2 regions of the Pseudomonas sp. NPDC089392 genome follow, and region 2 is predicted to be linked to the other one. Evidence: predicted binding sites of a transcription regulator. Region 2 holds the regulator's gene; the other holds the start of a gene.
What was found. The regulator sigma-54, encoded in region 2, starts transcription at its own class of promoters, with help from an activator protein. The targets are predictions, from matches to a motif close to ANTGGCATNNANNTTGCTNT.
Positions count from the first base shown of each region.

Region 1 (4,211 bases), on a different contig from region 2:
GGTTCGTCTTCCTGGGCATCGGGGTGACGAATGTCGATGACGATCTGGCCTGGCAGCGCCTCGGCCACTTCCTCGACTTCGATGTCCTTGCCCAGCTCATCGATCACGTGGTCGATGGAGATGAACTTGGCACGCTCCAGGGCGCGCTCCAGCACGGCCATGTCGAACTGCTTTTCTTCGTGCTCCATGCGGTGACGCTTGGCATGGGTGGTCGGGTTCACCGAGATCACGCCGCAGTATTCCGGCATGTGCTTGGCGAAGTCGGCCGTGCCGATCTCGGTGGCCTGGTCGATGATGTCCTGCTTGTGGCTGGCCAGCAACGGGCGCAGCACCAGCTTGTCGGTGGCCGAGTCGATGATCGACAGGTTCGGCAAAGTCTGGCTGGACACCTGGGAAATCGCCTCGCCGGTCACCAGCGCCTCGATCTGCAGGCGGTCGGCCATGTGCGCGGCACCGCGCAGCATCATGCGCTTGAGGGTCACACCCATGTAACTGTTGTCGACCTTGTTGAGGATCTCGCCGACCACTTCTTCGAACGGCACGCTGATGAACAGCACGCGCTGGCTGCTGCCGTACTTCTTCCACAGGTAGTGGGCCACTTCCATCACGCCCAGCTCGTGGGCACGGCCACCGAGGTTGAAGAAGCAGAAGTGGGTCATCAGCCCGCGGCGCATCATCTGGTAGGCCGCCACGGTGGAATCGAAGCCACCGGACATCAGCACCAGGGTTTGCTCAAGGGCACCCAGCGGGTAACCGCCGATGCCGTTGTGCTGGTTGTGGATCACGTACAGGCGCTGGTCACGGATTTCCATGCGCACCACGACTTCAGGCGTCTTCAGATCGATGCCGGCGGCGCCGCACTGCTGACGCAGCTGGCTGCCGACGTAGCGGTCGACGTCCATCGAGGTGAAGTCGTGGTGGCCGCCGCGTTTGCAGCGCACCGAGAAGCGCTTGCCGGCCAGCAGGTGGCCGAAGTGGTGCTTGCACTTGGCGACGATATCGTCAAAGTCGCCCAGCGGGTATTCCTCTACCTGCAGGAAGTGGGTGATACCCGGGGTGCAGGTGAGGCGCTCGATCATCTCGCGCTGGACTTTCTCGTCTTCGACGCGGGTGACCACTTCGAGATTGTCCCAGACACCATCGACCGCGAGCTCAGGGTCGAGGTCCTTGAGCACGTTGCGGATGTTCTTGCCGAGCTGGCGGATGAAGCGCTTGCGCACCGGCCGGCTCTTGATGGTGATTTCTGGGAAGACTTTGACGATAAGTTTCATTGGTTAACAGCGCGCGCAGGGCCTGCCGAAAATGAGGGGCGCGAATTATAGCGGAAATTGCTCAGGATTTGACCAACTTTTGATCAGAAGCTTTCAGATAAATGTAGGAGGCGGGTTTTGTGGCGCCTGTGAGAACGAGCGCCGCCCGCGCGGCGCTTCGCAGCACAAGGCTGCTCCTACATCTGTTTCGGGCCAGTCAAGCCTGTACCAGCGCACGCGACCGCCTTGTTTGTCCAACACGACATTGAGGTGGACACCAAGGGCGCGCGCCTCTGCCTCAGGAATAATTGGCCCGAAACAGATGTAGGAGCAGCCTTGCGCTGCGAAGCGCCGCGCGGGCGGCGCTCGATCTCGCAAACGTCACACAACTCAAGACATGCACCACATTGGTGCGAGCAATCGAAAAATCGCCTCGTAAGGGTGCATTTTTCCCGCCCAACCCACCGCAAAATGCCCGCAAACGCCCCCTTTTATCCCGCGCTCGCCATTTTCGGGCACTGGCATGCAATTTGCTCCCTTGTGAGGCAGGTAAGCTTGGCCGACTATCCGCGCCCGGCAACACCCTTTTTCCAGGGCAGCGGCCCACCGCGCTCTAGACCATCCGGAGGACAACATGTCGAAGTCGGTTCAACTCATCAAAGATCATGACGTCAAGTGGATTGATCTGCGTTTCACGGACACCAAAGGCATTCAGCACCACGTGACCATGCCGTCGCGTGACGCTCTGGACGAAGACTTCTTCGAAGTCGGCAAGATGTTCGACGGTTCCTCCATCGCTGGCTGGAAAGGCATCGAAGCTTCCGACATGATCCTGATGCCGGTCGACGACACCGCCGTTCTGGACCCGTTCACCGAAGAGCCAACCCTGATCATCACCTGCGACATCGTCGACCCGTCGAGCATGCAGGGCTACGATCGCGACCCACGTGCCATCGCCAAGCGCGCCGAAGAGTACCTGAAGAGCACCGGCATCGGTGACACCGTATTCGCCGGCCCAGAGCCAGAATTCTTCATCTTCGACGAAGTGAAGTTCAAGTCGGACATCTCCGGCTCGATGTTCAAGATCTTCTCCGAGCAAGGCTCGTGGATGACCGACGCTGACGTGGAAGGCGGCAACAAAGGCCACCGTCCTGGCGTGAAAGGCGGCTACTTCCCGGTTCCGCCGTTCGACCACGACCACGAAATCCGTACTGCCATGTGCAACGCACTGGAAGAAATGGGCCAGATCGTTGAAGTTCACCACCACGAAGTGGCGACTGCCGGCCAGAACGAAATCGGCGTCAAGTTCAACACCCTGGTAAAGAAAGCTGACGAAGTACAGGCCCTGAAATACGTCGTGCACAACGTTGCCGACGCCTACGGCCGTACCGCCACTTTCATGCCGAAGCCACTATACGGCGACAACGGCTCGGGCATGCACGTGCACATGTCGATCTGGAAAGACGGCAAGAACACCTTCTCGGGTGAAGGCTATGCCGGCCTGTCCGACACCGCCCTGTACTTCATCGGCGGTATCATCAAGCACGGTAAGGCCCTGAACGGCTTCACCAACCCGTCGACCAACTCGTACAAGCGTCTGGTGCCAGGCTTCGAAGCCCCGGTAATGCTGGCCTACTCGGCTCGCAACCGTTCCGCCTCGATCCGTATTCCTTACGTCGGCAGCCCGAAAGCCCGCCGTATCGAAGCACGCTTCCCGGACCCATCGGCCAACCCGTACCTGGCCTTCGCGGCCCTGCTGATGGCTGGCCTGGACGGCATCCAGAACAAGATCCACCCTGGCGATGCTGCCGACAAGAACCTGTACGACCTGCCGCCAGAAGAAGCCAAGGACATCCCGCAAGTGTGCGGCAGCCTGAAAGAAGCTCTGGAAGAGCTGGACAAAGGCCGTGCGTTCCTGACCAAGGGCGGCGTGTTCTCCGACGACTTCATCGATGCCTTCATCGAGCTGAAGAGCGAAGAAGAGATCAAGGTCCGTACCTTCGTGCACCCGCTGGAATACGAGCTGTACTACAGCTGCTGATCTGACCGGCGCCTCGCGCCGATGACATGATCAAGACGAGACGGCCTCCTTCGGGAGGCCGTTTTCGTTTCTGCACCATAGGGCAGCGACAGAAACCTCCCCCACCACGCTATGCTCTATCTTGGTGCACAACTGAACGTCGTGCCCCCATTTGCTCCCCAATCTGGTTCAAGTGAAACGTTTCATCCAGAGTTTATGATCCGAATTCGCGCAGATTCAGGCCTTTATCGGCCAATCCCGCTTCTTTTCGGAGCTTTGGTTTGTTTCTTGCATTTTCTTGAGGTAGAGAGTCTCGCACCAGCGGACCCACCCGCGTCCGGCCCTGGCCAAAGCAGTGCCAGGCAAGCGCCAAAAGAGGTCAACGACGCCTTATGACCATCAGCGATGCACAGCACCGTCTGCTCCTGGACAACCTGACCACCGCCACGTTGCTGCTCAACGCAGAGCTGCGCCTGGAGTACATGAACCCGGCCGCGGAAATGTTACTGGCCGTCAGTGGCCAGCGCAGCCATGGGCAGTTCATCAGCGAACTGTTCACCGAGTCGACCGAAGCGCTCAGCTCGCTGCGCCAGGCGGTCGAGCAGGCGCACCCTTTCACCAAGCGTGAAGCGCAGCTCACCTCGCTGACCGGGCAGACCATCACCGTCGACTACGCGGTAACGCCAATCCTGCACCAGGGCCAGACCCTGCTGTTGCTGGAGGTACACCCGCGTGACCGGCTGCTGCGCATCACCAAGGAAGAGGCCCAGCTGAGCAAGCAGGAAACCACCAAGATGCTGGTGCGCGGCCTGGCCCACGAAATCAAGAACCCCCTCGGTGGCATCCGCGGCGCAGCCCAGCTGCTGGCTCGCGAGCTGCCCGAGGAAGGCCTGCGCGACTACACCAACGTGATCATCGAAGAGGCTGACCGCCTGCGCAAC
Region 1 covers NZ_JBIVIF010000001.1:130,404-134,614, forward strand. Annotated here, with positions in the region: gene thiI (tRNA uracil 4-sulfurtransferase ThiI) at 1-1,271, opposite strand, end outside; gene glnA (type I glutamate--ammonia ligase) at 1,885-3,291, shown strand; gene glnL (nitrogen regulation protein NR(II)) at 3,663-4,211, shown strand, end outside.
Region 1: glnA (type I glutamate--ammonia ligase) is a predicted target of sigma-54. The motif match lies at 1,768-1,787, and genes of this name have one in related genera.

Region 2 (4,211 bases):
GCTTCTGCCAGCGAGCGATCAGCATTGGTCAGCGGGTGACGCCGGCGAGTTTCCGAGAAGCGCTTGAGCAGTACGTCCTCATCGGCATCCAGGTACAGCACGTCGCACTTGATATGCCGGGCACGGGCTTCTTCAAGCAGCTCGGGGAAGCGTGTCAGGTGGCTGGGCAAGTTGCGCGCGTCAATCGACACGGCAACCTTGGGCTGCAGCAGTTCGGTATTGATCAGCGCATTTTCCGCCAGCTGCGGCAGCAGCCCGGCGGGCAGGTTGTCAATGCAGTAGTAACCGTTGTCTTCCAGGACATCGAGGGCGGTGCTCTTGCCGGAGCCGGACCGGCCGCTGACGATGATCAGGCGCATGTTCAGTGCTCGTTCTGTACGTCCAGGACAACCTGGAACAGGGCCTCACTGCTGGTGGCCGCACGCAGACGATCACGGACCTCCTTGCGATCGAGCATGCTGGCAATCTGGCGCAGCAGTTCCAGATGCGCATCGGTGGCGGCTTCTGGCACCAGCAGGACAAACAGCAGGTCCACTGGTGCGCCATCGATGGCGTCGTAATCGATTGGAGCCTCCAGGTGCAGCAGGGCGCTGACCGGGGCGGAACAACCTTCAAGCCGGCAATGCGGTATGGCAATGCCATTGCCGAAACCGGTCGAACCGAGTTTTTCCCGGGCGACCAGTTTTTCGAAGACGTCTTGCATCTCCAGTTCTGGCACTTGTTCGGCGATGACGGTGGCGACCTTTTCCAGGGCGCGCTTCTTACTGCCTCCCGGCACGTTCACAAGGGAACGGCCGGGGGTCAGGATGGTTTCAAGTCGGATCATGGATGAGGGGGATCAGCGGGCAGCTGCACCTTGCAGCAGGCTTTGCTGTTTTTCCTTGTGTTTTTTCAGTTGGCGGTCGAGCTTGTCGGCCAAGGCGTCGATCGCTGCATACATGTCTTCGTGTTCGGCGTTGGCAACCACTTCGCCGCCGGGAATCTGCAGGGTCGCCTCGACCTTCTGCTGCAACTTCTCGACTTTCATGATGACCTGCACGTTGGTGATCTTGTCGAAGTGACTTTCCACGCGAGCGAGCTTTTCAAGCACATAATCGCGCAGTGGCTGGGTGACTTCTACATGCTGTCCACTGATATTGACTTGCATACAGCTTCTCCTTTGTTGCCCGTGCATAAAGAGGCAGGTCTTGCACCTGCCCCGCAAACGCTGTGGCACATCTCAGGGGCTACATCAGTCGCTTGCGCTCGCTCGACGGTGCGATGCCGAGGGACTCGCGGTACTTGGCGACGGTGCGACGGGCTACCTGGATGCCTTGTGCCTCCAGTAAACCAGCGATCTTGCTGTCACTCAATGGCTTTTTCTGATTTTCCGCTGCAACCAGTTTCTTGATGATCGCGCGGATCGCTGTGGACGAGCATTCTCCGCCTTCAGAGGTGCTGACGTGGCTCGAGAAAAAGTATTTCAGTTCGTAGATGCCGCGCGGCGTGTGCATGTATTTCTGTGTGGTAACACGCGAAATGGTCGACTCGTGCATGCCCACGGCTTCGGCGATGTCATGCAGCACCAGCGGCTTCATCGCTTCATCGCCGTGGTCGAGGAAGCCGCGCTGGTGCTCGACGATCTGCGTGGCGACCTTCATCAGGGTTTCGTTGCGGCTTTGCAGGCTCTTGATGAACCAGCGTGCTTCCTGCAACTGGTTGCGCATGAAGGTGTTGTCGGCGCTGGTATCGGCACGACGCACGAAGCCAGCGTACTGCGGGTTGACGCGCAGGCGCGGGATGGCCTCCTGGTTCAGCTCCACCAGCCAGCGGTCGCTGTCTTTGCGCACGATGACGTCGGGCACGACGTACTCGGGTTCGCTGGACTCGATCTGCGAACCGGGGCGCGGGTTGAGGCTTTGGACCAGCTCGATGACCTGGCGCAGTTCGTCTTCCTTGATTTTCATGCGCCGCATCAGCTGGCTGTAGTCGCGGCTGCCGAGCAGGTCGATGAAATCGCTGACCAGGCGTTTGGCCTCGGTCATCCATGGGGTGTTGGCGGGCAGCTGGCGCAGTTGCAGCAGCAGGCATTCACCCAGGCTGCGCGCGCCGACGCCGGCTGGCTCGAACTGCTGGATGCGGTGCAGTACCGCTTCTACCTCGTCCAGCTCGATATCCAGCTCCGGGTCGAAACCGGCGCAGATTTCCTCGAGGGTGTCTTCCAGGTAGCCCTGGCCGTTGATGCTGTCGATCAGGGTGACGGCAATCAGGCGGTCGGTGTCGGACATCGGCGCCAGGTTCAGCTGCCACAGCAGGTGGCTTTGCAGGCTCTCGCCGGCTGATGTGCGGGTGGTGAAGTCCCACTCGTCGTCATCATTGCTTGGCAGGCTGCTGGCGCTGGTCTGGTAGATGTCTTCCCAGGCGGTATCGACTGGAAGCTCGTTGGGGATGCGCTCGCTCCATTCACCGTCTTCCAGGTTGTCGGCACTGATGGTGCTTTCCTGGAAGCTGTTGTCCTGGGCTTCGGTGGCCGGCTTGTTCTCGGCGTTGTCCGCCATCGGGTCGCTGTTGTCGAAGTCGTCGCCGTCTTCCTGGCGCTCAAGCATCGGGTTCGACTCCAGCGCTTCCTGGATTTCCTGTTGGAGGTCCAGGGTGGAAAGCTGGAGTAGGCGGATGGCCTGTTGCAACTGCGGTGTCATCGTCAGTTGCTGGCCCATTTTTAGGACGAGCGATGGTTTCATGGCAGGGGCTTAGTACCTTGTTCGCCGGCGCGCATGCGCCATCCACTACACGAGGGCGCCGAGGCGCCTGATCAAGCAAGTTTTATGCCTTAAATTGTAGCGTTTGCCTAGAGTACCGTAACAACTTTAACCCTGGATTCGGGGCGATTTGCCAGTACTCCAGGCGCGTACCGGGGGTCAGAGTCGGAACTCGTGGCCCAGGTAAACCTCTTTGACCAGTTCGTTCGCCAGGATGGTCTCGGCGTCGCCTTCGGCGATCAGGCGGCCATCATTGACGATATAGGCGGTTTCGCAGATATCCAGGGTCTCACGCACGTTGTGGTCGGTGATCAGTACACCGATGCCTTTGGCCTTGAGATGGTGGATGATCTGCTTGATGTCGCCCACGGAGATCGGGTCGACACCCGCGAACGGTTCGTCCAGCAGGATGAACTTGGGAGCGGTTGCCAGGGCACGGGCAATTTCCACGCGGCGGCGTTCACCACCAGACAGGCTCATGCCGAGGTTGTCGCGGATGTGGCTGATGTGGAACTCCTGCAGCAGGCTTTCCAGCTCTTTGCGCCGGCCTTCGCGGTCGAGGTCCTTGCGGGTCTCGAGGATGGCCATGATGTTGTCGGCCACCGACAGCTTGCGGAAGATCGAGGCTTCCTGCGGCAGGTAGCCGATGCCGGCGCGGGCGCGGCCGTGCATGGGCTGGTGGCTGACATCGAGGTTGTCGATCAGTACGCGACCCTGTTCGGCCTGGACCAGGCCGACGATCATGTAGAAACAGGTGGTCTTGCCGGCACCGTTGGGGCCAAGCAAGCCGACGATCTGGCCGCTGTCGATCGACAGGCTGACGTCACGCACGACCTGGCGCCCCTTGTAGCTTTTGGCCAGGTGCTGGGCTTTGAGGGTTGCCATTTACTCGGCCTTCTTCTTGGGCTGGATCACCATGTCGATGCGCTGACGTGGCTGGGTCACATTGCCACCGCGCCCGGCGGTCGCCACCTGGGTCTGGGTGTTGTAGACGATCTTTTCGCCTTCGGTGGTGTTGCCCTCGTTTTCGACCTTGGCGCGGTCGGTGAGGATCACGGTGTCTTTTTGCGCCTGGTACTGGATGGTGACCGCCCAGCCTTTCATCTTGTCAGGCTTGGCAGCGCTCTGCTGCTGCTCGAAATAGGCCAGGTTGCCTACCGAGGTGACGACGTCGATGTCGCCATTGGCCGCACGGGTCATGGTGACCGTGTTGCCTTTGATCATCATCGAACCTTGGGTGATGATCACGTCACCGGTATAGGTGGCCACACCCTGCTTGTCGTCCAGGTGCGCGTTGTCGGCCTGGATGCGGATGGGCTGGTCACGGTCACTCGGCAGGGCGAAGGCGCTCGCGGTTCCCAGTGCTGCGCTCAGGCTGAGCAAAAGGGGGAGGGTTTTAACGAGCCTCATACTGTCCTCTTACGTTAGAGAGCAAGTCCATCTTGCCTTCTTTCAAATACGCTTTCATGCCCT
Region 2 covers NZ_JBIVIF010000005.1:203,768-207,978, reverse strand. Annotated here, with positions in the region: gene rapZ (RNase adapter RapZ) at 1-359, opposite strand, end outside; gene ptsN (PTS IIA-like nitrogen regulatory protein PtsN) at 362-826, opposite strand; gene hpf (ribosome hibernation-promoting factor, HPF/YfiA family) at 839-1,147, opposite strand; gene ACIP1G_RS07855 (RNA polymerase factor sigma-54) at 1,227-2,720, opposite strand; gene lptB (LPS export ABC transporter ATP-binding protein) at 2,898-3,623, opposite strand; gene lptA (lipopolysaccharide transport periplasmic protein LptA) at 3,624-4,148, opposite strand; gene lptC (LPS export ABC transporter periplasmic protein LptC) at 4,135-4,211, opposite strand, start outside.